DNA from 3 places in the Pantoea phytobeneficialis genome. Region 1 is predicted to be linked to each of the others. Evidence: predicted binding sites of a transcription regulator. Region 1 holds the regulator's gene; each other region holds the start of a gene.
What was found. Region 1 encodes CRP, which controls carbon source genes, mostly activating them, when cyclic AMP is high. Its sites were predicted from a motif close to ATGTGANNNNNNTCACAT; they were not measured.

Region 1 (7,943 bases):
TGCTGGTGTTGGACGAAGTGCAGAGCGGCATGGGCCGTAGCGGCAAGCTGTTCGCTTACGAACACTACGGCATCACCCCGGATATCATCACCACCGCGAAAGCGCTGGGCGGCGGCTTCCCGGTAAGCGCGATGCTGACCACCAATGAAATCGCCTCGGTGATGGCTCCCGGCGTGCATGGCACCACTTACGGCGGCAACCCGCTGGCCTGTGCGATTGCCGAAACGGCGCTCGACATCATCAACACCCCTGACGTGCTGGACGGTGTTGAATCACGCCGTCAGCAGTTTGTGGAAGCCTTGAAAGCGTTGGATAGCAAATTTGACCTGTTCACGGATATTCGTGGCAAAGGTCTGTTGATCGGTGCGGCATTGAAGCCGCAGCATGCCAGCAAGGCGCGTGACATTCTGCATGCCGCTGCCGCCGAAGGTCTGATGATCCTGACTGCTGGCAATGATGTGATCCGTTTTGTACCGTCACTGGTGATTGAACCGACCGATATCGAAGAGGGTATGGCGCGGTTCGCAGTGGCTATCGAGAAGGTGCTGGCGGCGTAACTCAGTTTTTCACCCGTAGTCCGGTCAGCCAGCGGCCATGATGTGGTCGCTGGCTCCATGCCAGAGAAGAGATGGTGTGCATCACGTTCAGGTGTTGCAGAATGCGCTTCACATGCTGCTCGACAATCGTTACCGCCCCCTCATTGATGTTTTCCGGTGCTTCCAGAATATTGCTGTCGTTACCGGGGCCATCATGCTCCAGCCGCTGCTGACAGCGTTGCAGCGCGATCTCACAGGATTGCAGATACCTTTCCGCCAACTTAGGCGTCAGCATGGTATGTTCGCGTGCCAGGATAGTCATGGCGTTGATGTGTTCGACAATAAACTGACTGTGCGTCACCCAGAGCCGCATATCTTTCAGGTACTGCGAATTGAAGCCCGGCTCGGTCATCGCCTGATTCAGCGAGTTAAACATGGCGTTATGCGCCTGGTTGACCTTGATGCGCTGATACGCCAGTTTCTCCGGTGACTGCTCCGGTCCGAGCAATAATTGCATCGCTTCCTGGTCGGCTTCCAGCGCATCGTGCGCATTCTTACGCAGTAAGCCGCTCTGCCACTGCGGCCACAGCCAAATCATGCCGCCAAAGGCAATCAGACATCCCATTAGCGTATCCATCATGCGTGGCAGCAGGAACTGCGCGCCATTCAGTGACAGCAACTGGAGCGAATACACCGCCGTCACCGTAAAGCCAATCATTGACCAGCCGTAATATTTACGTGTCACCAGATAGCTGGCGAGGGTGATCGCCAGCATAAACAACAGGGTGATGGATTCCGGTACGTCAAAGCGTAACGAGGCGGCAGCAATCAACAGCCCGGCAAAGGTGCCGAGCGCTCGGTGTTGAATTCTTACCCGAGTGGCGCTGTAGCCATTCTGGCTGACGAACATGGTGGTCATCAGAATCCAGTAAGGTTTGGGGATGTTGAAGAACAGCGCCAGCGCGCTACCAAACATCAGCATCACGGCAAAACGTGCAGCGGTGCGTAAGGCGGGGGATTTCAGCGACAGATAGCTGCGCAGCGCCGGAAAAAACGGCAGACGCCGTTGGCGATCGGCCATCAGATCACGGGTATACAGCGGTTTCTGGGTGCGCAGCACGCGCGCAATGCGGCTGAAGTGATACAGGCAGAAATTCCCCACCGGATTGTCCGGGTGCTGGCGGGCAATTTTTTCCAGCGCACCCAGCTGCTTATCCATTTGAAACCGTTCCGGCAGCTGGTGATACAAAATGGCATCGGCCAGCAAGCGCAGACGGGCGGAGATGGTCTTGGCATTCCAGCGAATCACCGCTTCAGCATGGCTCTGCTCCACCAGCTTTTGCACTTCTTCCGGCTGATGCAGGCTGACGGAGATATGTTCCTGCAAATCGAGTGCCACCTGAAAGGCACGCGTCAGGCGTTTATGGCTGTTATCGCGGCTGGCCGACAGCATATGCATTTGCTGGTAGCAGGTGGTGATCAGATCTACCGCTTTTTGCTGGCGTGCCAGCAACGGCGGCAGCGCTTTCTCCGGGTCGGTCAGCTGCGTCAACAGGGTATATTTGGCATCGCAATAATCCGCCAGCTCACGGTACAGCAGGCTCAGCGACTCGCGCATCGGCTGCTCTTTCCACAGCCAAAACCAGAACCAGTTGAACAACCCATACCACAAGGTCCCGCCGATATAGAGCAGCGGAGGCACCCAGATCGGCATACGTCCCACCAGGCTCAGGGTAAAGATGGAGGCAATCAGCGTGGCGGGTAACAAGCGGCCATGCAACGGGCTGATCTCACCCGTCACGCCCACTAATAGTGGCAGCACCAGCAGAATCAGCGGCAGGGGGACGTGATAATCCGTCAGCCACTGGATCAGAAAGCTGCCGGTCGCAAACAGGGAACCGCCAATAATCAGGCGTTTAAAAAAGCGTTTATGGGGCGTATCAAGACCGGCGATGTTGCAACAGGCGGGCACTAAGGAGAACAGCAAGCCTTTTTGCAGGTCGCCAAACAGCCAGCCGAGGGCCACGGGCAGGCACAGCACCAGCGTTTGCCGCAGGGCATAGTTCACTTCGGGATGATAGATGATTCGACGCCACATCAGCTCATCGCAGACAAAAACGGCGTGATGCTGCCATCACGCCGTGGGTGAGAAGAAATTAGCGGGTGCCGTAAACGACGATGGTTTTACCATGTGCGGAGATCAGGTTTTGATCTTCCAGCATTTTCAGAATACGGCCAACTGTCTCGCGTGAGCATCCGACGATCTGACCAATTTCCTGACGGGTGATTTTGATCTGCATCCCGTCCGGGTGGGTCATGGCATCGGGCTGTTTGGCCAGATTGAGCAGCGTCTGCGCAATGCGACCGGTCACATCAAGGAAGGCAAGGTTGCCCACTTTTTCTGATGTCACCTGTAGGCGACGCGCCATCTGCGCCGAAAGACGCATTAAAATATCCGGGTTTACCTGAATCAGCTGACGGAATTTTTTGTAGGAAATTTCAGCCACTTCGCAGGCAGTTTTGGCTCGTACCCAGGCACTACGTTCCTGACCTTCTTCAAACAGGCCAAGCTCGCCGATGAAATCCCCCTGATTGAGGTAGGAGAGAATCATCTCTTTGCCTTCTTCATCCTTGATCAGCACCGCAACGGCACCTTTCACGATGTAGTAGAGCGTTTCCGCTTTCTCACCCTGATGAATCAGGGTGCTTTTGGATGGATATTTGTGAATATGGCAATGGGACAGGAACCATTCGAGTGTAGGGTCTGTTTGCGGTTTGCCGAGAACCATTCGCTATTATCCTCTGTTGTAATCGTGCCCAAAACACAGGGGGCAGTTTTCCCTGTCAGGCGGTGAAATCGTAGAGCGCTTCCTGTTAAGGAAAATTATTCGGGTGGACTCTTAAGCCAGGCTTCTGATTCTTCCCGCCTTCGTCTATTGCGACGAAAATATTTTCAGCTCTGTTTGTAGCACAGCTTTTGCTAGCTGTCTTCTGTTGTCTCGCTTCAGCAAAAGGGCGATTAGTCTGGATTGCTGTTTCTCAGGTGAAAGCGTACTCTGGCGGCAAATCAGCCTATTCAGGAGAAAGAATAATGCAGGCACGGGTTAAATGGGTGGAAGGGCTTACCTTTCTCGGAGAATCCTCATCAGGTCACCAGATATTAATGGATGGCAATTCGGGCGACAAAGCACCGAGCCCGATGGAGATGGTGCTGATGGCGGCAGGCGGTTGCAGCGCGATTGACGTCGTGTCGATCCTGCAAAAAGGGCGCAATGATGTGAAGGATTGTGAGGTCAAACTGACCTCGGAACGTCGTGAAGAAGCGCCACGCATTTTCACACATATCAACCTGCATTTTATTGTTACCGGCAAAGCGCTGGGCGATAAAGCAGTGGCGCGGGCGGTTGATCTGTCGGCTGAAAAATATTGCTCGGTAGCGATTATGCTGGGCAAAGGGGTAGAAATCACCCACAGCTACGAGGTTATTGAACTCTAGCCCGGTCGTAACGGCGCGATAAATCGCGCCGTTACGGTTATGTTTGATTATTCGATGCGTTTGCCTTCAATCAGTCGCTGCACCAGCGGCGTCATAATCAGCTCCATCGCCAGACCCATTTTGCCGCCGGGCACCACCAGGGTGTTCATATGCGAGATAAAGGAATCCTGAATCATCGCCAGCAGATAGGGGAAGGCAATACCTTCCAGACCACGGAAATGGATCACCACAAAGCTTTCATCAAGTGATGGAATTTCACGCGCAGCAAACGGGTTAGACGTATCGACGGTGGGTACGCGCTGGAAGTTGATATGGGTGCGTGAGAACTGCGGGGTGATGAAGTTGATGTAATCTTCCATCGAACGCACCACCGAATCCATCACCGCTTCGCGTGAATGGCCGCGCTCGCTGGTGTCGCGAATCAGCTTTTGAATCCACTCAAGGTTGACGATCGGTACCACACCTACCAATAAGTCGACGTGTTCAGCCACGTTGTGCTGCTGCGTCACCACCCCGCCGTGCAAGCCTTCATAAAACAACACATCGGTGTTTTCCGGCAGCGGCTGCCACGGGGTGAAGGTACCCGGCACCTGATTCCACGGCACGGCCTCGTCATAGGTATGCAGATATTTGCGCGACTGACCAAGACCGGTTTTACCGTATTGCTTAAAGGTTTGCTCCAGCAGGCCAAAATCGTTGGCCTCCGGGCCGAAATAGCTGATATGACGGCCAAGGTCGCGCGCTTTGCGGATCGCCATGTCCATCTCAGGGCGCGTGTAGCGATGAAAACTGTCACCTTCGACCTCCGCCGCATGCAGGTTCAACTGCTGGAATATTTTGCGGAAGGCAAGGCTGGTGGTGGTGGTTCCGGCGCCGCTGGAACCGGTAACGGCAATGATCGGATGCCTGGCTGACATAACAAAGCTCCCTGTGAAGTCCGGCGATGAGCATTGTTAGCACGAAAAGCCGGGATGTGCATTAGCCGCGAAATTCACCGCGTGCCATGATATTGACGGTTTCGTGCAGTTCTGACCACACCAGTACTGCGTCACCGCGTTCCAGCTGGCGACGCACATCAGCGACTTTTTGCGCCAGACTGCGCTCCTGTTCACCGTAGTCGGTGCCTTCGCGTAATACAAAGGCTTCGATCAGGTTTTCCAGCGTTTCAGCTTCAAGTTGTTGCCACGGAATAATCACGATCATACATCCAGGTAAGTTGATAGCCACTGCGGCACGCGTTGTTCCAGCCACATTTGCGGTCGTAGCAGCGTACCGCCAACAAAGCCGACATGGCCGCCTTGCTGCGTCAGCTGATATTGAATCGAGGACGACAGTTGCTCCGGCTTCGGTATTACTGCGTCGGTCATAAAGGGATCGTCCTTAGCATGGATGATCAGCAGCGGTTTGCGTACCCCGGTCAGCAGCGGCATCGCGCTGGCACGATGATAATAATCGCCTGCGTCGACAAAACCGTGTGCTCTGGAGGTGACGGCATCGTCAAAGTCGCGCAGGCGGCGCAGGGCGCGCAGTTCGCGTAAATCGACCGGCAGGGTGCCAGGCCAGGCTTTCAACTTACGTTTAGCGTTCTTTTTCAGCTGCGTCAGCAGGTAGTGCTGATAAAAACGTGAGAAACCGTTCTCCAGCTTCTGGCTACAGGGTTCCAGCAGCAGGGGCGCAGAGATGGCGACTGCGGCATCCAGCGGCGCATCATGTCCCTCCAACCCGGTCAGACATGCCAGCATATTACCGCCCAGCGACACGCCGACGGCGGTGGTGGGGACATCGCCCCATTCCCGCTTTAACCAGCGCAGAAAGTAGCTGGCATCTTCGGTTTCGCCGGAATGGTAAATCCGGTGCAGGCGGTTCGGTTCACCGCTACACCCGCGAAAATGCATCACCACTGCCAGCCAACCGCGTGCCTGACATGCCTGCATCAACCCATGCGCATAGGGGCTGTGAAAGCTGCCCTCTAAACCATGAAACAGCACCATGCGTGGTTTGTGCGCGGCCTGAATAGGGTCTTCACTCCACGCAAGATCGACAAAATCGCCGTCCGGTAAATCGAGGCGTTGCCAGTGTGGGCGCAGAGTCACGCGCCGCCTGAGCAGACGCGGCAGCAGAGTTTGCAGATGCGGATTGCGAAAACCGCTGAGAGGAATGAAGTCCTCTTCGGGCGGGGAGTCAAAATTACTGTGGTAAACGCTTGTCTGATGCATATCTCGCTGATAGTTTCGATGGGTTTTTTGGCTTTCCTGGGTGAGGAGCACCCGAATCAACATGGAACTGAGTCTGTTTTTGTCAATGCTGGGCTTTCTCTGGGTCGCTGCGATCACGCCAGGGCCTAATAATATGTTACTTACCGCCTCCGCTGCCAACTTTGGCTTTCTGCGTTCTTTCCCGTTGTTAATCGGCATCATGATCGGTATGCAGGCGATGCTGCTGATGGTGGCCTTTGGCGTGGGTGGCCTTATCCTACTCTATCCTGCCTTACATCTGGTTCTGAAAATCGCCGGTAGCCTTTATCTGCTGTGGCTGGCATGGAAAATCGCCACGGCGGAGTATGAGCAACTGGATACGGATTCGGCCCCGCCGGTTCCAACGCCGTTCTGGCAGGGCGGGTTACTGCAACTGATTAATCCAAAGGCGTGGCTGATGGCGTTGGGGGCCGTAGCCAGCTTTAGCCTGGCGGGGGCCGCTTACCTGCACTCGGTGGTAGCAATTAGCGTCGGTATGGCGTTGGTGAATGTGGTTTCCGGGGTGATCTGGATGGGCTTCGGCTCACTGATTGGTCGTTTGCTGCGAAGCCCGCGTGCGTGGAAAATCTTTAACCTGGCGATGGGAATCCTGACCGCCGCCTGTGTGCTGTTGATTTGGCACTAAGTCAATCCGAGGCGCGTCTGACGCGCCTTTTTTGTATTTGCGTATTCTGCATAGTCTTGCCCGATGATTGCCTAAGAACCGATTTTCATTAGGGATAATTTTTAATTCCTTTATGAAACCATTACTGCTGGCGACACTGCACCCAACATAAAAATATTGGGGTGTACGATGATGGCAGTGAAGAAAACCATAACCACATTGGCAGCAGCGCTGGCGTTGCTGACCTTCCAGGTCGAGGCGGTTAACGTCACGGTGGCGTACCAGACTTCGGCGGAACCGGCCAAAGTGGCGCAGGCCGACAACACCTTCGCCAAACAGAGCGGCGCGACCGTTGACTGGCGTAAGTTTGATAGCGGAGCCAGCGTGTTGCGTGCGCTGGCGTCTGGCGATGTCCAGATTGGCAACATCGGCTCCAGCCCGCTGGCGGTAGCGGCCACTCAGCAACTGCCGATCGAGGCCTTCCTGTTGGCTTCGCAGCTCGGAAATTCCGAAGCGTTGGTGGTGAAGAAATCCATCAACAATCCCAAAGATCTCATCGGTAAACGGATTGCCGTCCCCTTTATCTCCACCACCCATTACAGCCTGCTGGCGGCGCTGAAACATTGGGGTATCAAACCCACGTACGTCCAACTGGTGAACCTGCAACCCCCCGCGATCATTGCCGCCTGGCAGCGTGGCGATATTGATGGTGCCTACGTCTGGGCACCGGCAGTTAACGAACTGGAGAAGGATGGCAAGGTGCTGACCGATTCCTCGCAGGTGGGCAAATGGGGCGCGCCGACGCTGGATGTCTGGGTGGTGCGTAAAGACTTTGCCCAGCAGCATCCAGAAATTGTCACCGCCTTTGCCCGCAGCGCCCTGGACGCGCAGAGAGCCTACATCGACAACCCACAACAGTGGCTGAAGCAGCCGGATAACCTCAGCAAGCTGTCACGTCTGAGCGGCGTGCCGGAAGCGCAGGTGCCGGGACTGGTGGAAGGCAACACCTATCTGACCGCGCAGCAGCAACTGGAGCAGCTCGGCAATCCGGT
Region 2 (7,943 bases), 1.2 Mb from region 1:
TTCGTCTACGCTTCGTATGTACAATAGATTGACCATTATTTCACCAACATAAGGCTGATGGCAGAATAAATGATTTATAATCCGTAATAACTCTGCACGGGGTTGTGGACATGAACATTTTCACACGAAATACTCTCTGGGTATTGTTCTATCTATTTTTCACTGCCGGTCCGTTATTTGTTCTTCTGATAGGTCCACTCCCCCCCTCCAGGGATTTTTGGACAGAATTCTCTGCTGCGGCAGGCTATGCTGGCCTGGCCATTTTAGGATTGCAGGTTGGTCTTACCGCCCGCTTTCGTGCGGTGACAAGCCCGTGGGGCGAAGATACTATTTATCATTTCCATAAACAAATGTCTTTTATAGCCCTGGTCCTGATTATTGCCCATCCTGTCATCCTTTTTATTTTGCGACCAGAAAGACTGGCACTACTTAATTTCATTGAAGCACCGTGGCGGGCACGCTTTGCGGCAATATCTACCTATTCTCTTATTGCCTTAATGGTGATGGCAATGTGGCGTGTGAAACTAAAAATTAGCTACGAAGTCTGGCACTATACTCATATTATTTTGGCAGTTTTAGTTATTGGCGCGGGGCTACTTCATACGGTTGCCTGGGGGTTCTATTTAGATGCGCCCTTAAAACGTGCCTTGTGGACAGGATTAGCCATACTCTGGTGCTGCCTGCTGATTTATACACGCATCGTCCGTCCTTTCCTGATGTTGCGAAAACCCTACCAGGTCATTGCAACGCGCCATGAACGAGGAGGCAGTACCACGCTGGTGATGCAACCTGTTGGTCATGCAGGGTTTCCATTTGTCCCCGGTCAATTTGGCTGGCTGAATGTCTGGGGAAGTCCTTTCAAATTGACGTCTCATCCCTTCTCTTTTTCATCCAGCGCGGAAATGGCGAAAGAGACGATTGAAATGACCATACAAGATGCTGGCGATTACACCCGAAAGATCAGAAATGTGACGGCGGGTAAGCGTGTTTATATTGATGGTCCCTATGGCGCATTCACTGTGGGTAATCCGGCGGATATGCATGTGTTAATTGCCGGGGGGATTGGTATTACCCCGATGATGAGTATCATCCGAACTTTTGCCGATCTCGGTGATAAACGTCCGATAATACTAATCTATGGTAATAAAAATTGGGATGGCATTACTTTTAGAGAAGAACTGGAAGCCTTGTCAGACAGAATTAATCTACAGGTCATACATGTTCTTGAACAACCCCCGAAAGACTGGACGGGAGAAACGGGTATCATTAGCAGTGAACTGATACAACGTTATATTCCAGCGCCATATGAACAACATGAATACTTTATCTGTGGCCCAAACAGAATGATGGATGAGATTGAAAAAACGCTGGCAGCTTTACAGGTTCCGTTAGCGAAATATCACTCAGAACGCTATCACTTTGTATAAAGAGGCGAAAATGCGTAAATTATTTGCCGATCTTCTGGTTTTTATCACGGCAGTGATAATACTGGCATTGATAATATTCTTTGCATACAGCAGAGTCTATTTTTGATCCGGTTCCTGAAATAATAACCACTCATCGCCGGTAGAATTAACATCATGCCAAACTGAATTCAGAAAAGAGTACGTGGAATGGCATCATCGTGCTCAAGAGCGAGTCGGCGCATTTGCGCCTGAACTCTTGAGCCACGACAGGGTGAGGATATCGATTTATTCTGTCAGTTGCAGCGCAATTCCACGTTCCCGCAGATTGCGACACACTTCGTCATCCAGGCGCGCATCGGTCACGATATCGGTCAGACTCTCAATGGGTGCGGCACAGAACAGTGACCATGAACCGTATTTGCTGCTGTCGGCCAGCAGAATCCGGCGACGCGCATTCGCCAGCAAATCCATCTTCAGCCCGGCCTTCTCTTCGGTTGGCGTAGTTATGCCGCGTTCGATACTCCACGAGTTACAGCTGACAAAGGCAACATCCGGGTTGATGCTACGCAGCAGGCGGCGACCATGTTCACCGATGCATGACTGGCTGGAATCATCGATCCGCCCGCCAATGATGGTGACTTCAATCTGTTTGAATTCAGACAAAAACAGCGCGATGTGCAGGTCGGCAGTGATCACCCGCAGCGGTAAATGGGTCAGTTGACGCGCCAGCTCCAGCATGGTGGTGCCAGCATCCAGTACCACCGCATCTCCGGACTGTACAAAACCGGCAGCAAAATGAGCGATCGCCTGTTTTTCCGCCAGGTTACGCTGCATCTTTTCCAGAGTGGTTGGCTGGGCGGGGATAAAGCGATTAAGGGTAACGCCGCCGTGACTACGGCTAATCACGCCTTCTTTATCCAGCTTGATCAGATCGCGGCGAATAGTGGCCGGTGAGGCAGAAATAGCGCTCACCAGCTGTTCAACAGTAACCAGATTATGGCTTTTCAGATAGTCCATAATCTGGTCGAGGCGACTTTGTCCCTTCATATTTCCCTATGCAAGTTGCATCGCGAGTTTGATGGAGATCGCCATGCTCGCAGAGTTCGCCTTACCTGTCCAGGCGATATCAAAGGCGGTGCCGTGGTCCGCAGAAGTACGGATAAACGGCAAACCGGCTGTAATATTGACGCCATCATAAAAACCAAGCAATTTCAGCGGGATATGCCCCTGATCGTGGTACATCGCCACCACCATATCATACTGGCCTTGCTGGCATTGCAGGAACACCGTATCCGGTGGGCACGGGCCATAAACATCGATGCCTTTTTCCTTCATCGCTTTGATGGCCGGTGCCACGGTAGTGATCTCTTCATCACCAAACAAACCATTCTCACCGGCATGCGGGTTAACCCCGGCAACCGCAATACGCGGTTTGTCGAATCCGACACGGCGCAGGAAAGTATCTGCCATGCCGATCACCGTCTCAATACGCGGACGATTGAGGGTGTCGAGGAATTTACGCAGCGCGATATGCGTCGTGACGTGAATCACCTTCAGATGATCGGTGTACAGTACCATCGCGTAATCTTTGGTGTTGGTCAGTTGCGCCAGCAGTTCGGTGTGGCCGGGATAGATATGACCCGCCGAATGCAGGGCTTCTTTGTTCAGCGGCGCAGTCGCAATCGCCTGCACTTCCCCAGCCAGAGCCAGTTCGGTGGCACGTTTCACGCAGCGCCATGCCAGATCGCCCGCTTCTTTCTGCACCACACCGGGTTGCAGCGCTTCCGGGTTCGCCAGCGGCTCGTCAATCACGTTGATGATACCCGGCGCAAAATGCGCGTCTTTTACCTGGTCCAGCACGCGCAGCTCAGCCTGCGGCGTAATGTTCAATCCCATCACCCGACGCAGCGTTGCGGCACAGCCCACCACCACCGCCGGAACACCGGCCAGCTCGCCTTCCGCCAGCGCTTTAATGATGATCTCCGGGCTGATGCCCGCCGGATCGCCCATGGTCACCGCAATAATTTTATTCACTCGACATCTCCTCAATAAAACGAATGGCTTCTACCAGGGTGTTTTCGTCGCCAAAGCCACCCGCTTTGGTCATCACCGGCAGGTGTAAATCACTATTAAGCAGAACCCCGTGCGGCACACAGCCCGCCACCAGACCCTGAATTTGAAAACCGCTGGCCCCCAACGCCTGTGCCACGGCAATCGCCACATCCCCACCGGAGAGATACAGCCCGGCAGGCTGGACGTTGCGGCACACTGCTTCGGTCAGTTGGGCCAAAAACTGGCAGATACGCTCGCCCAGTTGCTGGCGGGAAACCTGTTGCTGCTGGCACAGCCTGTCAATCTCATGACGCTGTGCGGCATGTTGGGTGGTGCGCACCACGCAGTGTTCACCCATGCGCAATGCCTGCTCCATCGCCTGCTGCCAGTTGCTGGCCTGCGGCCATGCTGGCTGGGCAAACAACTGACGGATATCAATATCGATAATGCGAATCGCCCGCTGGCTATTGAGACGATCAATCTGCTGTTGGGCAATGGCGCTCATCGAACCCACCACCGCCAGCACCGGCCGCGCCTCTCGGCCTGCCAGATACTCACCCAGCGCGTCACCCAGACCAGATGCCCCGGCCAACAGCGGACGCGTTGACAGCACAGCTGCCGCCTGCATCAAAACGCGTAAATCGGCGTCCTGCTCAATATCAATCACCACCAGCCCCTGCTTCCCTGCCAGCACCTGCGCCAGCTTGCCGCTGCGTAGCGTGTCGATATTGATCACTTCACCTGGCAAATCGCTCTGCATCTGCAAGCGCATCAGCACATTGCTGCTGGTAACGGGCGTTTTCGGGTCGCTGGCAAATTCGGTGTCAGTCAGGCGCTGCTGATTGATCCACACCTCGCCCCCTCGCGTGGTGCGCCCCAGCTTTGGTACCGCAGGCACGACCAGTGCCAGCGCTTTGCCACTGGCCGCCATCGCTGCGGCAATTTCCGCACCGGGGTTGCCACGTAACGTGGAATCCATCTTCTTAAACAACCAGCCATCCCGCGCAATCGCCTGATGCTGCTGTACCGCGCGTTCAGTGCGTTGCGCGGCCTCGGTGGCACTTACTGCCCGGCTGTCGGTGCTAATCACCAGTACATCGGCGGCATTGGCATCATGCGGCGTATCGCTATTAAACAGCACATGCACGCGCGCCCCTGCCCGGGCCAGACCGCTTCCGGCATCGTTAGCGCCGGTAAAATCATCGGCAATCACCAGAACCGGCGTTTTCCAAGGTTGTGAACGCATCCTCTCTCCTGTAACGGGCAGCTTGCCGTGTTGATATTGATTATATTCAATCATGATTGATTATATGTGAGCAAGATCAAATTAATTGAAATCAATATGCCCTATAAATTCAGGCACAGTTAGTGACAGATATCGCAGACTGATGAGCAAAACCAATCAATCAGCGCGATAACATCGGGAAAAGGGTACGAAATGAATATCAACAGCACCGTGATTAGCGGCTATCAGGCACTCAATGACCTCAGCTACCTGCTGAAAGGTCGGCAGAAAGCGCTGCTGGTCACTGATAAGAATATAGAGGGCATCCCGGCAGTCCAGACGTTGATTGCCCAACTGAAGCAGCACATTGCCAGCCTCAGTGTGGTCAACAGCGTGCCGCCAGAACCCAGCCAGCATGATGTGGCGGCGATTGTTGCTGCCCTGCCGACGACCGATGTCGATCTGGTGATTGGTGTAGGCGGCGGTAGCGTACTGGACGTTGCCAAACTGCTCTCTATTCTGTGCGTGAAAGGCGCGCCTACCCTTGAGGCCCTGCTGGCCGGGGAAAAACCGCTAACCCGCACCACTTCGCTGCTGATCCCGACCACAGCAGGCACCGGTTCAGAAGCCACGCCGAACGCCATCCTGGCGATCCCGGAGAAAGAAACCAAAGTCGGCATTATTACCCCGGTGATGCTGCCGGACTATGTCGCGCTGGTGCCGGAGCTGACCACCAGCATGCCGCCACACATCGCCTCTTCTACCGGCATTGATGCACTGTGCCACCTGATTGAGTGCTTCACCGCCACGGTCGCCAACCCGGTGAGTGATAACTACGCGATGATTGGCATGAAAAAGCTGTTTGCCAGCCTGGAAACCGCCGTTGCCGAGCCGGGTAATCTTGAAGCGCGTCTGAATATGCTGTGGGCGTCATATTACGGCGGCGCATCGATTGCCCACGCCGGTACGCATCTGGTGCACGCGATGTCTTATCCGCTGGGCGGCAAATATCACATTCCGCACGGCGTGGCGAACGCCATCCTGTTGGCACCCTGTATGCGTTTCGTACGCCCGGCAGCAGTGAGTAAATTTGCTCAGGCTTATGACCTGCTGCCTGATGCCGACCAGACTCTGGATGAAGAAGCGAAATCGCACGCGCTGGTTGAGTACTTCGCCGCGCTGGTACAGCGCCTGAAACTGCCTGCCAGCCTGGAAGAGCTGGGTATCGGCCCGGATCACCTGCCCTATCTGGTGGAAGCCGCGCTCGACGTGCAACGCCTGATGAAGAATGTACCGATGAAAGTGAGCGCCGATGACGTGCGAAACGTCTACCTGACGCTGTTTCCGGCATTGAATCACTAAGGACTATCGAGGAAATCATGAGCAACAAAATTCAGGGCGTACTGACCGCCATTGTCACCACCTTCGACCGCGACGGTGCCTTTAACCCTGCCACACAACGTGAGCAGGTGAAGCGTCAACTGAGCGCCGGTAACGGTATTTTCTGCGGCGGCACCAACGGTGAATTCTTCGTGCTGAATGAGCAGGAGAAACTGGCGGTCACTGAAACCTGCGTGGATGAAGTGAACGGCAGCGCGCCCGTAGTGGCACATATTGGCGAGATCTCCACCCGTGAAACCATCCGTCTCGGTAAGCAGATTGAGAAACTGGGTGTTGATGCGGTATCGGTGATCACCCCGTACTTCGTGCCGTTGAAGCAGAATGAGTTGATTTACCACTATCAGACGGTGGCGGATGCGCTGAACGTGCCGCTGTTCCTCTACAACATCCCGGCGCGTACCGGCAATACCTTGCAACCGGAAACCGTGCGCACGCTGGCGTCACATCCCAACATCATCGGTATCAAGGACAGCGCGGGCAGCTACGAAAGCCTGAGCGGTTTCCTGCAAGCCGCCAAAGGTATCGATAATTTTGACGTGCTGAATGGCCCGGACTCGCTGATTCATCAGGGTTTTGTTGATGGCTGCTCAGCCTGCATCTCCGGCCTTGCCAACGTGGCACCGAAAGAGATCAACGCCATCTGGGCACGCTTCCACGCCGGCGATATCGAAGGTTCGCGCCTGGCACAGGAAAACGTCACCGGCTTACGCACCGACCTGTACAGCGTCGGCTTCTCACCGGCAGCGGTGAAAAAGGCGGTTTCTCTGCTCGGTTATAACGTCGGTGACAGCCGCTATGCGGTGCGTTTCACTGCCGAAGAAGAGCAGAAGATCCGTCAGATCGTGAACCAGTATTTGCAGTAATGGCCGTCAGGGCAGCGTGTGCTGCCCTTGCCTGTTCCACTTTTTACACCGGGAAGCGTTATGAAAGTCATCTGTACCTCACCATCATTCGCTAAATATGACGCAACGCCAATCACCACGTTGCAACAGCAGGGTTTTGAACTGATCACCCTGCCCGCCGATGCCCCGCTCAGCGCGCTGGAGCCGCATCTGCCCGACACCGTGGCGATGATTGTCGCCTTTACCGACGTCAATGAAGAACTATTGAGCAAAGCGCCACAGCTGAAGATTGTCTGTAAGCACGGCGTTGGCGTCGACAACATCAATCTGGAAGCCACCCGCGCACGCGGTATTTACGTGACCAACGTGCCGGATGCCAACAAGCATGCCGTGGCTGACTTCGCTTTTGCTTTGATCCTCAACAGCGCCCGTCAGGTCACCCAAGCGGCGGTGGAAACCCGTGCCGGCAACTGGCCGCGTATTTTTGCCACCGACGTTTACGGCAAAACGCTTGGCATCGTTGGGCTGGGCAACATTGGTAAGCAGGTCGCACTGCGCGCCAAAGGCTTCAACATGCGCGTGATCGCCTTCGATTTCTACCCGGATGAGAAATTCGCTGCGGAACATGGCATCGAATTCGTCAGCATGGATCAACTGACCGAAGCGAGTGACTTCATCACCCTGCATACCCCGCTGACCAATGAAACGCGCAACCTGTTTGATGCAGCTCGTATCAAACGGATGAAGAAAAGCGCGTTCCTGATCAATGTATCGCGCGGTGGCGTGGTGAATGAACAGGATCTGTTCCAGGCGTTGCAGGACAACGTGATCGCCGGAGCGGCTGCGGATGTCTTTGAGCAGGAACCTCTGGCCGGACATCCGCTGTTCACCCTGAGCAACTTTATTCCGACCTCACATATTGCGGGCTACACCGACGGGGCAATCAGCGCCATTGGCGAACGTTGCGTGACGCAAATTGTGCAGTGCATTAAACAGGGCGAACGCCCGGTTAACGTG
Region 3 (7,943 bases), 2.0 Mb from region 1:
TGGCAACCGATCGCCTGTATCAGGCGCTGGGCGAGGTGTGCCGCCAGCTGGCAGCCGACCGCAGAGGCGATCAACGACTCAGCGACCTGCTGGCGGCCTTCTTTCAACCCGATGCCGAAAGCGCCCGCGCTGACTGACGCTGAAGTTGCCGCTGCAACCACGCTTGTGCAGCGGCCACGTCCGGCGCGCGGGCATCCAGTTGCAACACCGGACCGAGCGCCATCGGCTGCGCCCGCTCCGCCAGTTGCCGCAGTTCGGGCAGATACTCAGCCCCCGGATGCCCCGGCATACGCTGTTCCAGCCGTGCCTGATAGCGCGCCACCACTTCATCCGGGGTGATCGCCATCCATAGTTCCAGCACCCGCGTCACGCCTGCGTGTTGCAATCCCTCCTCCAGTACCGCTTTGGGTTGAAAACCAAACCAGGCATCAATCAGGTAAACGCAACTGGCCGGTGCCTGGCCGACGATCTTCCATATCGCCTGATAGGCGGCACAGCCGAGCTGACGATTGCGCAGGCGATCCACCGGCGCAAAGCTGGCCATAAACGGCTCTTTCAGGCTATCCAGCGTCAAAACCGGCAGGCCAAATTGCTGCGCCAGCGCGCGCGCCAGTGTGCTTTTACCCGAGGCGGGAATGCCGTTGACCAGCACCACGCATTTTTCTTCAGTGGGGGTTGTCATAGGATGTCCATTACCTCCGCCACACTGCTGGCTTTGCGCAGTCGCACCAGCGTCTCCTCATCCTCCAGCATCGTGACAATCGCGCGGATGCCCTCCTCGATATGCGCATTGCTGTCACGCGCGCCAAACATGATGACGATATCCGCCTTGTCGCTGCCGTCGAACGACACCGGTTCCTCCAGCACAATCAGGCTGAAGCAATCCTTCAGTACTCCGGTTTCCGGTCGGGCATGAGGGATGGCAATCCCCTCTTCAAACACGTAATACGCACCGTGCGTCAGGGTGTTGGCAATCACCGCTTCGGGATAGGAGGCGTTGACATAGCCGCCCTGCACCAGTGGCCGGGCGGCAAGGCTGATCACTTCCCGCCAGTCACGGCTGGTAATCCCCACCTGAATCGCATTCGCTTCCTGCAACAGTTGTTTGATGCTCATACCGCCTCCTTAAATCGATTTGCGGATGGTATTACGCAGCTCATCGATTTTGACGAACAGCGGATCAATCTCCTGACGAAAACGGCGGCTTTTGGCAAATAAACTTAATGCGCGATTATATTCCAGCATTAATTGTTTTTGCGTGTCCCCCGCCCGTGGATTATTTGCCAGCTGCTGCTCCAGCGCGTTTATTTTCTCGCTGATACTTTCAGCCTGACGATCTATTTCCTGCTGATCCTGCCCGTTATTTTCCGGGACCTTTTTCCTGAATCCGAACATAGCGTCTCCTGCCCCGAATGGCGCCAGGGCACCTCAGGTTAATACGTCATGAAAGATGCGGTTTAGCGGAATAACTGAATTTTTTCGACTAACACATCGGTAACGGCATCATTCGCCGGTACCAGGAAATTGCGCACGCTGTCGTTTACTTTGCCCTTTTCGAACGTCTGTTTACAGCGCGCCACCCATTGCACGTTCATTTCTGTGCCGACGTTCACTTTTTCGATACCGCTGCGCACTGCCAGACGCATATCTTCATCGCTGACGCCAGTGCCGCCGTGCAGTACCAATGGCGTGTGCGTTGCTTGGGTAATATCCGCCAGCCGCTGATGCTGGATATGTGCTTTGCCGGTGTATAACCCATGTACCGTACCAATCGAGATCGCCAGCATATCGACACCGGTTTCATCCACGAAACGTTTCGCATCGTCCACGGTGGTGAAGGAAGTTTCGTTCATTTCCACCGACTTACCATCTTCTGAACCGCCGATCGCCCCCAGTTCCGCTTCAACCGAAACATGCAGCGGGCGTGCCATATCAATGACTTTCCGCGTGTTGGAGATGTTCTCTTCTATCGGCAGATGTGAACCGTCATACATCACCGAACTGAAACCGGCATCCAACGCCGTTTGAATGGCATCCAGGTCGGAGCAATGGTCCAGATGCAAACAGGTCGGTACATTGCGGCTTTCCGCCAGCGAACGAATCGCATCGACCAACAATTTATGACCGAGATATTTCGCCGTACCGGTAGAGATCTGAATCATTAAAGGACTATTGGTTTTTTCCGCCGCTTTAAAATAAGCCGGTAACATCTCCAGACAGTGTAAATTAAAGGAACCGAGCGCTTTAAATTCACGTTGTTTGGCCACCTGTAACAGATCGGTAAAGTTATAAAGTTTCATGAATATTTTCCTCGTGAGGCTTAGGGGATTTTCCGTTAACAAACCAGGCGATCAGGGTAATGAAGACAATAAACAGGGCGACGAACAGCCAGTTATTCTGGAAGGCATGGCCGAGTACCAGGCCAGTGCTGATAACGTCTGAATCACTGAAGGTCACGCCGGTGAAACCGTAGCTTTCCAGCATCGGTACCAAAATGGCCGGCAGCAGCGTAATGAACAGACCGTGGACAAAGCCGCCGATCATCGCGCCGCGACGACCACCAAGCGCGTTACCAAACACCCCAGCGGTGCCTCCGGCAAAGAAGTTGGTCAGCAGGCCCGGTAAAATCATCGCCAGACCGAACATCGGGAACACCAGCATGCCAACGACCGACCCAAGGGTGGTGGCGAGGAAGCCCACGATCACCGCATTCGGTGCATAGGGGAACATCACCGGGCAGTCGAGTGCCGGTTTAGCATCCGGTACGATGCGCATCGCGATACCCCGGAAGGCAGGTACCAACTCATTCAGCAGCAGACGCACGCCGCTATACAGCACAAACACCCCGCACACGAACTGAATCGATTGCATAAAGGCGTACATCAGGTAGTTCATACCGCTGCTGTACTGAGCGATAAACGCCGGGCCTGCCGCCAGCGCCGGGATCAGGTACATCGGCACCATCACCACCGCCATCGACAGATAGGTGTCTTGCAGGAATTTGAAGTTATCCGGCAGCTTCAGGTCTTCAGTGGAGCGCGAGCCTTTGCCGACCACCTTCGCCACTGCCGCCGTCACCAGGTAGCCAATGGTGCAGAAGTGGCCGAGCGCAACATCATCCGAGTCGGTGATGCGACGAACTACCGGTTGTGCCAGTGCCGGCATCACCACCGCCATCACACCACCAAAAATGCCGCCGGTAAGGATCAGAGGTAAGCCTGTCAGCCCCGCTTTGTAGCCGATCACCGCACCGATAGTCGCCATCCACAGCAGCGCCTGTCCGGTGAGGAAGATGTATTTGAACGGTGTCAGACGGGCAATGATGATGTTGACAATAAAGATCACCAACAGTGTCAACGCCACCTCTGAACCCAGCTCGCGGTTCGCTAACCCGGCGATGGCAGCAACATCGGTGATATAACCCTGCATGCCAAAGCCGTGGGTAAAGATGGTATTCAGGAAGGTCAGCGTACCGACAATGATGTTGATACCCGCCATCATAATTAAGAAACCGAGCAGGGTTTTAAAGGTGCCTTCCACCACCTTGCCTGCGGATTTTTTTTGCAGCAGCAGACCCACCAGGGCAATAAAGGCGATCAGAATCGATGCCTGCCCTAACAGATCTTTGACCAGGAAGTTAATAACACTATTCATGGCTGGCAACCTTCATGTTGTGTTCTTTCATAAACGCCACGATCTTTTGCTCAATTTCCGCCTTATCGGTCAGCTTGTTGAGAATAATCACGCGTTTCATTTGTTCCGGACTGGCATCGGCATTTAATACGTCGGCAAATGCCTTCTGCGTTAAAATCATGTCGGATTTAAACGCATTGGCTTCAGAAATGGTGGTGTGATCGATATCTGCATCAATTTCTAACTTTTTTAATACCGCTTTGGCGCTCATTTCGATGGCGAAACTGGACCCCAGACCACATCCGCACACACATAATATTTTCAGCATGGCTATCTCCTCACAGAATATGCAGTTGTTTAGCGAGTTTGTAATGATGCCCTTCGGTGTCAACCAGGCGTTTTTTCATGCTTATTAAATCAATGGGTATCGGTTTATTGCTGCCATTAATAATGACGGCTTTATTGCGCATTCCCGACTGAATACAACGCGCCACTTCGCTGGCCATAATGGTGCCCTGATAAATTTCTTCACAGGTGGGTTCGCCATTACGCAGGCCGTAACCGATGATGGTTTTACGGATACGCACACCAATCAAAGGTTCAAGTTGTTTAATTAAGGTATCGATCGCCCCCTGGAACCCCGGCGAATATTCGCGGGTATAGGCTTCAGAGCACAGAATAATCACGCTGTTTTGCTGCGCCAGACGTGCCGTGACCCGTTCCGCCAGCTCATGCGGCGGAATCTGGCACTCGGGGATCAAGGCAAAATCCGCATTGGATTTAATCGCTGATTGCAGGGTTAATTCGCCACAATAACCACCCAGCAACTCCACCATAAATACGCGCCCCGGCAATCCACGCCCGGTGTTACGTAATTTCGCCACTTCCTTCAGCACCTGTTCACAGGCGGTGGAAAAGCCAATAGTATAATCGCTGCCGAATACATCGTTATCGATGGTCATACCAACGCCAAAGCAATTGACACCAAATTCACTCAGGATATGGAGGAATTGCAGCGACCCATCGCCTCCGGCCATAATTAATACGTCAATGCGTAGCGATTTAAGTTGTTTCGCTATGGCTTCATATTCCGGTCGAATTAATTTTCTCGTTGGCCGTCCTGATTGCATCACCGGGATCGCCGCGATGGCATAATCCACAAGATCACGCTGCGATATTTCTTGATGTTTATTTTCCAGCAACCCTGGAATGCCGCCGTTAAATAACACCATATCCGCCTGGGTTAAGCGAGAAATCTGAAAGATAAAGTTATTTATGCCGGTAACATCACCACCGCTGATCACCATGCCAATTCTCATTATCCTGCTCCTTACGCTGCGCTTCTGACAGCCATTCTTCCGGTGAAGAGGATTTGTATTTGCAATGGAGATCACATTATTGCTACGAATTTATCCGTCGAGGTCATTGACAAAGATATTTACAGACCTAATTTTGTGATGTTAATCACATGGTAAATTTTTCCAAAGAGATGGAATTATTATAAAATTCATCACGTTATATATTTTTCACACCTCTGCCTGTCTGGCCCGATTTAACAATTTATTTGTCTTTTTGCTTTGCCTCTATTTTGTGATAACCCGCGCATTTTTATTGGTACGCCGCGGTTTTTCCGCGCGAGATAAAGGGATAATGCTTCAGTGCGTTATTTTAACTTTAGTGCCGATGAATGATTGACATAGCGCCGTATCCGCCTGTCCAATAACCCGGCAGACACATGACACAGAAGAGAAAACATGACATCCCCGCAGGAAATGTTGCGTCAACTGAGTGACGTGGTAGGTGAAAAACAGCTGTTAACCCATTCTGATGATAAGGCCTGGTACACCAAAGGATTTCGCGTTGGGCGCGGTGAGGCACTGGCCGTGGTGCTCCCCCAGACATTATTACAACTGTGGCAAACCCTTCAGGTATGCGTGGCGCACGACGCCATTATTCTGATGCAGGCATCAAACACCGGCGTAACCGGCGGCTCGACGCCGGACGGCAACGATTACGATCGTGAGGTGGTGATTGTCAGCACCCGCCAGTTACAGGGCGTGCAGGTCATTGATGAGGCGCGTCAGGTGATTGCCTTCCCCGGCACCACCCTGACGGAGCTGGAACAAACATTGCAACCGCTGGGGCGTGAGCCGCACTCGGTCATTGGTTCGTCCTGTATTGGTGCGTCGGTGGTCGGCGGCATCTGCAACAACTCCGGTGGCTCGCTGATTCGCCGTGGTCCGGCGTTTACCGAAAAATCGTTATTTGCCCGCATTCATGATGATGGTCGACTGGAGATGGTCAACCATCTCGGCATTGCGCTGGGTGACACGCCGGAAGCGATGCTGGAAAATCTCACCCGTCAGCAGTACCAAACCGGTGACCAACCCGACTGGCAGGGAAAGATCTGGGCGGATGACTACGCTGACCGTCTGCGCGACGTCAGCGCCGACAGCCCCGCGCGCTTTAATGGCGATCTGCGTTATCTGCATGACAGTTCGGGTAGCGCAGGTAAAGTGGTGGTGTTTGCGGTGCGTCTTCCTACCTTCGAAGCCAGTGCTGGCAGCGACACCTTCTATATCGGCACCAACGATGAGTTGGTGCTGGTGGAACTGCGCCGCTATCTGCTGACGCGGATGAGTGAATTGCCGGTGCAGGCGGAGTATATCCACCGTAACGCCTTTGACCTCACCGTGCGTTACGCCAAACATATGTATCTGGCAATTCGCAAACTCGGCCCGCAGGCGATACCGCGCCTGATGGCCGGCAAAGCCAGGTGGGATGTGCGCGTCAGCCACCTGAAATTTTTGCCACGCAATTTTGTTGATCGGGTGCTGCAATTCTTTAATCAGATCACTCCGCGCTTTGTCGCGCCACGCATCATGGATTATCGCAGCGCGTATGAACATCATCTGATGATTAAGGTGGAGTCAGCGCAAACCGCTGAATTGCAGGGGTTACTGGCAGATTTTTTTGCCAACCACAGCGGTGATTTCTTCCACTGCGATGCACGCGAAGCAGCAGATGCCTTCCTGGTGCGCTTTGGCGTGGGCGGCTGCACCATCTCCTACTGTGATGCGCTGGGCTACAACCCGAATGAGCGTCTGGTGGCGTTCGACGTGGCGTTGCGTCGTAATGATGATGCCTGGCGTTTAACGCTGCCAGATCACCTGGCAGCGCAGGTGCAGGTCGATTCCTGCTGCGGGCATTTCTTCTGCTACGTTAATCATCAGGATTATGTGCTGAAGGCGGGCGTGGATGCGAAGGCGTTTAAAGAGGCGGTGAAAGTCGTACTGGAGCAGCGTGGGGCGAAGTATCCGGCAGAACATAACGTCGGACATCTGTATCACGCATCCTGCGATCATGTGGCGCACTGGAAACAACTCGATCCGACCAACAGTTGCAATCCGGGGATTGGCAAAACCAGTAAGAAGAAATTCTGGGCGGAGTAACTCATGCCCGTGGCGGCGCAATATCCTGCGCCGCCACGCAAAAAGATTATGATTTAATTCTGATTAATTTCAGTAAGAAAACATCAAATCGGCACAGCAACCTGAAATTATTATAAATATAAATACATAGTGATGGAAATGCACCATAGTGGACAGTCAAGTATTGGTTATTGATTCCACCTGGGGGCTAAATGAACTTAATTACAGCAAATTTCACGTCAAGCACGCCTTACACGGAAAGCCATGATTACACTAAGGAAGAAACGGAAAAAATATATCCTCTTCTCTACCAGAATATATCTGATATTGCTAACTCGCCCAACAGCGCTGTCTCCGTTGCTCATTCCGTTGATGCCACAAATCCTCCTCTGATAGCAAATAACATACTTCCCCATTGGTCTTTTACGCCCGGACGTATGTGGTTCCCGAATAACTGGCTATTGCAGAGTTCCGACGCTTCGGTGATTCAACGTACTCAAGAAAAATTAATTTTCCAGCATAATAACGGCATACGAACACAACTGGATACAACAGACGAATTAAAGATTGACATGGGTAATAAGGATTATTTCTTTTATCATCCGGAGAGAAATTCAACCCTGAATGGTGTTCAGATACAACATAACGAAATGTGTGTAATCTGCACAACCAAAGGGGCTTCAGCTATCTATTCTCCCGACAGAGTCGCCGTGTTACGGGATTTCTTTTTTAGCTATGACATGTTTCTGCTGCTGCATGGGGATCTTAGTCAGAAAACGGTGACAGAAATAGCCAACAGACTGATTCCCGGTCAGATCGATGCCAGCAACCCGCTCTATACCATGATTATGGATTTGCGTGGCATCTGGCATGAGATCG

Region 2: a site for CRP is predicted at 4,769-4,786, ahead of CTZ24_RS03660 (iron-containing alcohol dehydrogenase). Genes of this name have one in related genera too.
Region 3: a site for CRP is predicted at 5,086-5,103, ahead of CTZ24_RS09465 (6-phosphofructokinase). Genes of this name have one in related genera too.

Annotation. Positions count from the first base shown of each region.
Region 1 covers NZ_CP024636.1:3,983,404-3,991,346, reverse strand. Annotated here, with positions in the region: gene argD (bifunctional acetylornithine/succinyldiaminopimelate transaminase) at 1-557, shown strand, start outside; gene CTZ24_RS18610 (YccS/YhfK family putative transporter) at 559-2,634, opposite strand; gene crp (cAMP-activated global transcriptional regulator CRP) at 2,693-3,325, opposite strand; gene CTZ24_RS18600 (OsmC family protein) at 3,628-4,032, shown strand; gene CTZ24_RS18595 (phosphoribulokinase) at 4,080-4,949, opposite strand; gene CTZ24_RS18590 (YheU family protein) at 5,011-5,229, opposite strand; gene CTZ24_RS18585 (hydrolase) at 5,232-6,248, opposite strand; gene CTZ24_RS18580 (LysE family translocator) at 6,310-6,912, shown strand; gene tauA (taurine ABC transporter substrate-binding protein) at 7,081-7,943, shown strand, end outside.
Region 2 covers NZ_CP024636.1:828,607-836,549, reverse strand. Annotated here, with positions in the region: gene CTZ24_RS03680 (ferredoxin reductase family protein) at 111-1,427, shown strand; gene CTZ24_RS03675 (DeoR/GlpR family DNA-binding transcription regulator) at 1,692-2,453, opposite strand; gene CTZ24_RS03670 (D-threonate 4-phosphate dehydrogenase) at 2,460-3,440, opposite strand; gene dtnK (D-threonate kinase) at 3,433-4,704, opposite strand; gene CTZ24_RS03660 (iron-containing alcohol dehydrogenase) at 4,897-6,045, shown strand; gene CTZ24_RS03655 (dihydrodipicolinate synthase family protein) at 6,063-6,947, shown strand; gene CTZ24_RS03650 (phosphoglycerate dehydrogenase) at 7,008-7,943, shown strand, end outside.
Region 3 covers NZ_CP024636.1:2,027,502-2,035,444, reverse strand. Annotated here, with positions in the region: gene CTZ24_RS09500 (NAD(P)-dependent oxidoreductase) at 1-137, shown strand, start outside; gene CTZ24_RS09495 (P-loop nucleotide/nucleoside kinase family protein) at 104-682, opposite strand; gene CTZ24_RS09490 (PTS sugar transporter subunit IIA) at 679-1,116, opposite strand; gene CTZ24_RS09485 (hypothetical protein) at 1,126-1,395, opposite strand; gene CTZ24_RS09480 (class II fructose-bisphosphate aldolase) at 1,458-2,300, opposite strand; gene CTZ24_RS09475 (PTS sugar transporter subunit IIC) at 2,287-3,654, opposite strand; gene CTZ24_RS09470 (PTS sugar transporter subunit IIB) at 3,647-3,961, opposite strand; gene CTZ24_RS09465 (6-phosphofructokinase) at 3,972-4,952, opposite strand; gene dld (D-lactate dehydrogenase) at 5,388-7,085, shown strand; gene CTZ24_RS09455 (hypothetical protein) at 7,277-7,943, shown strand, end outside.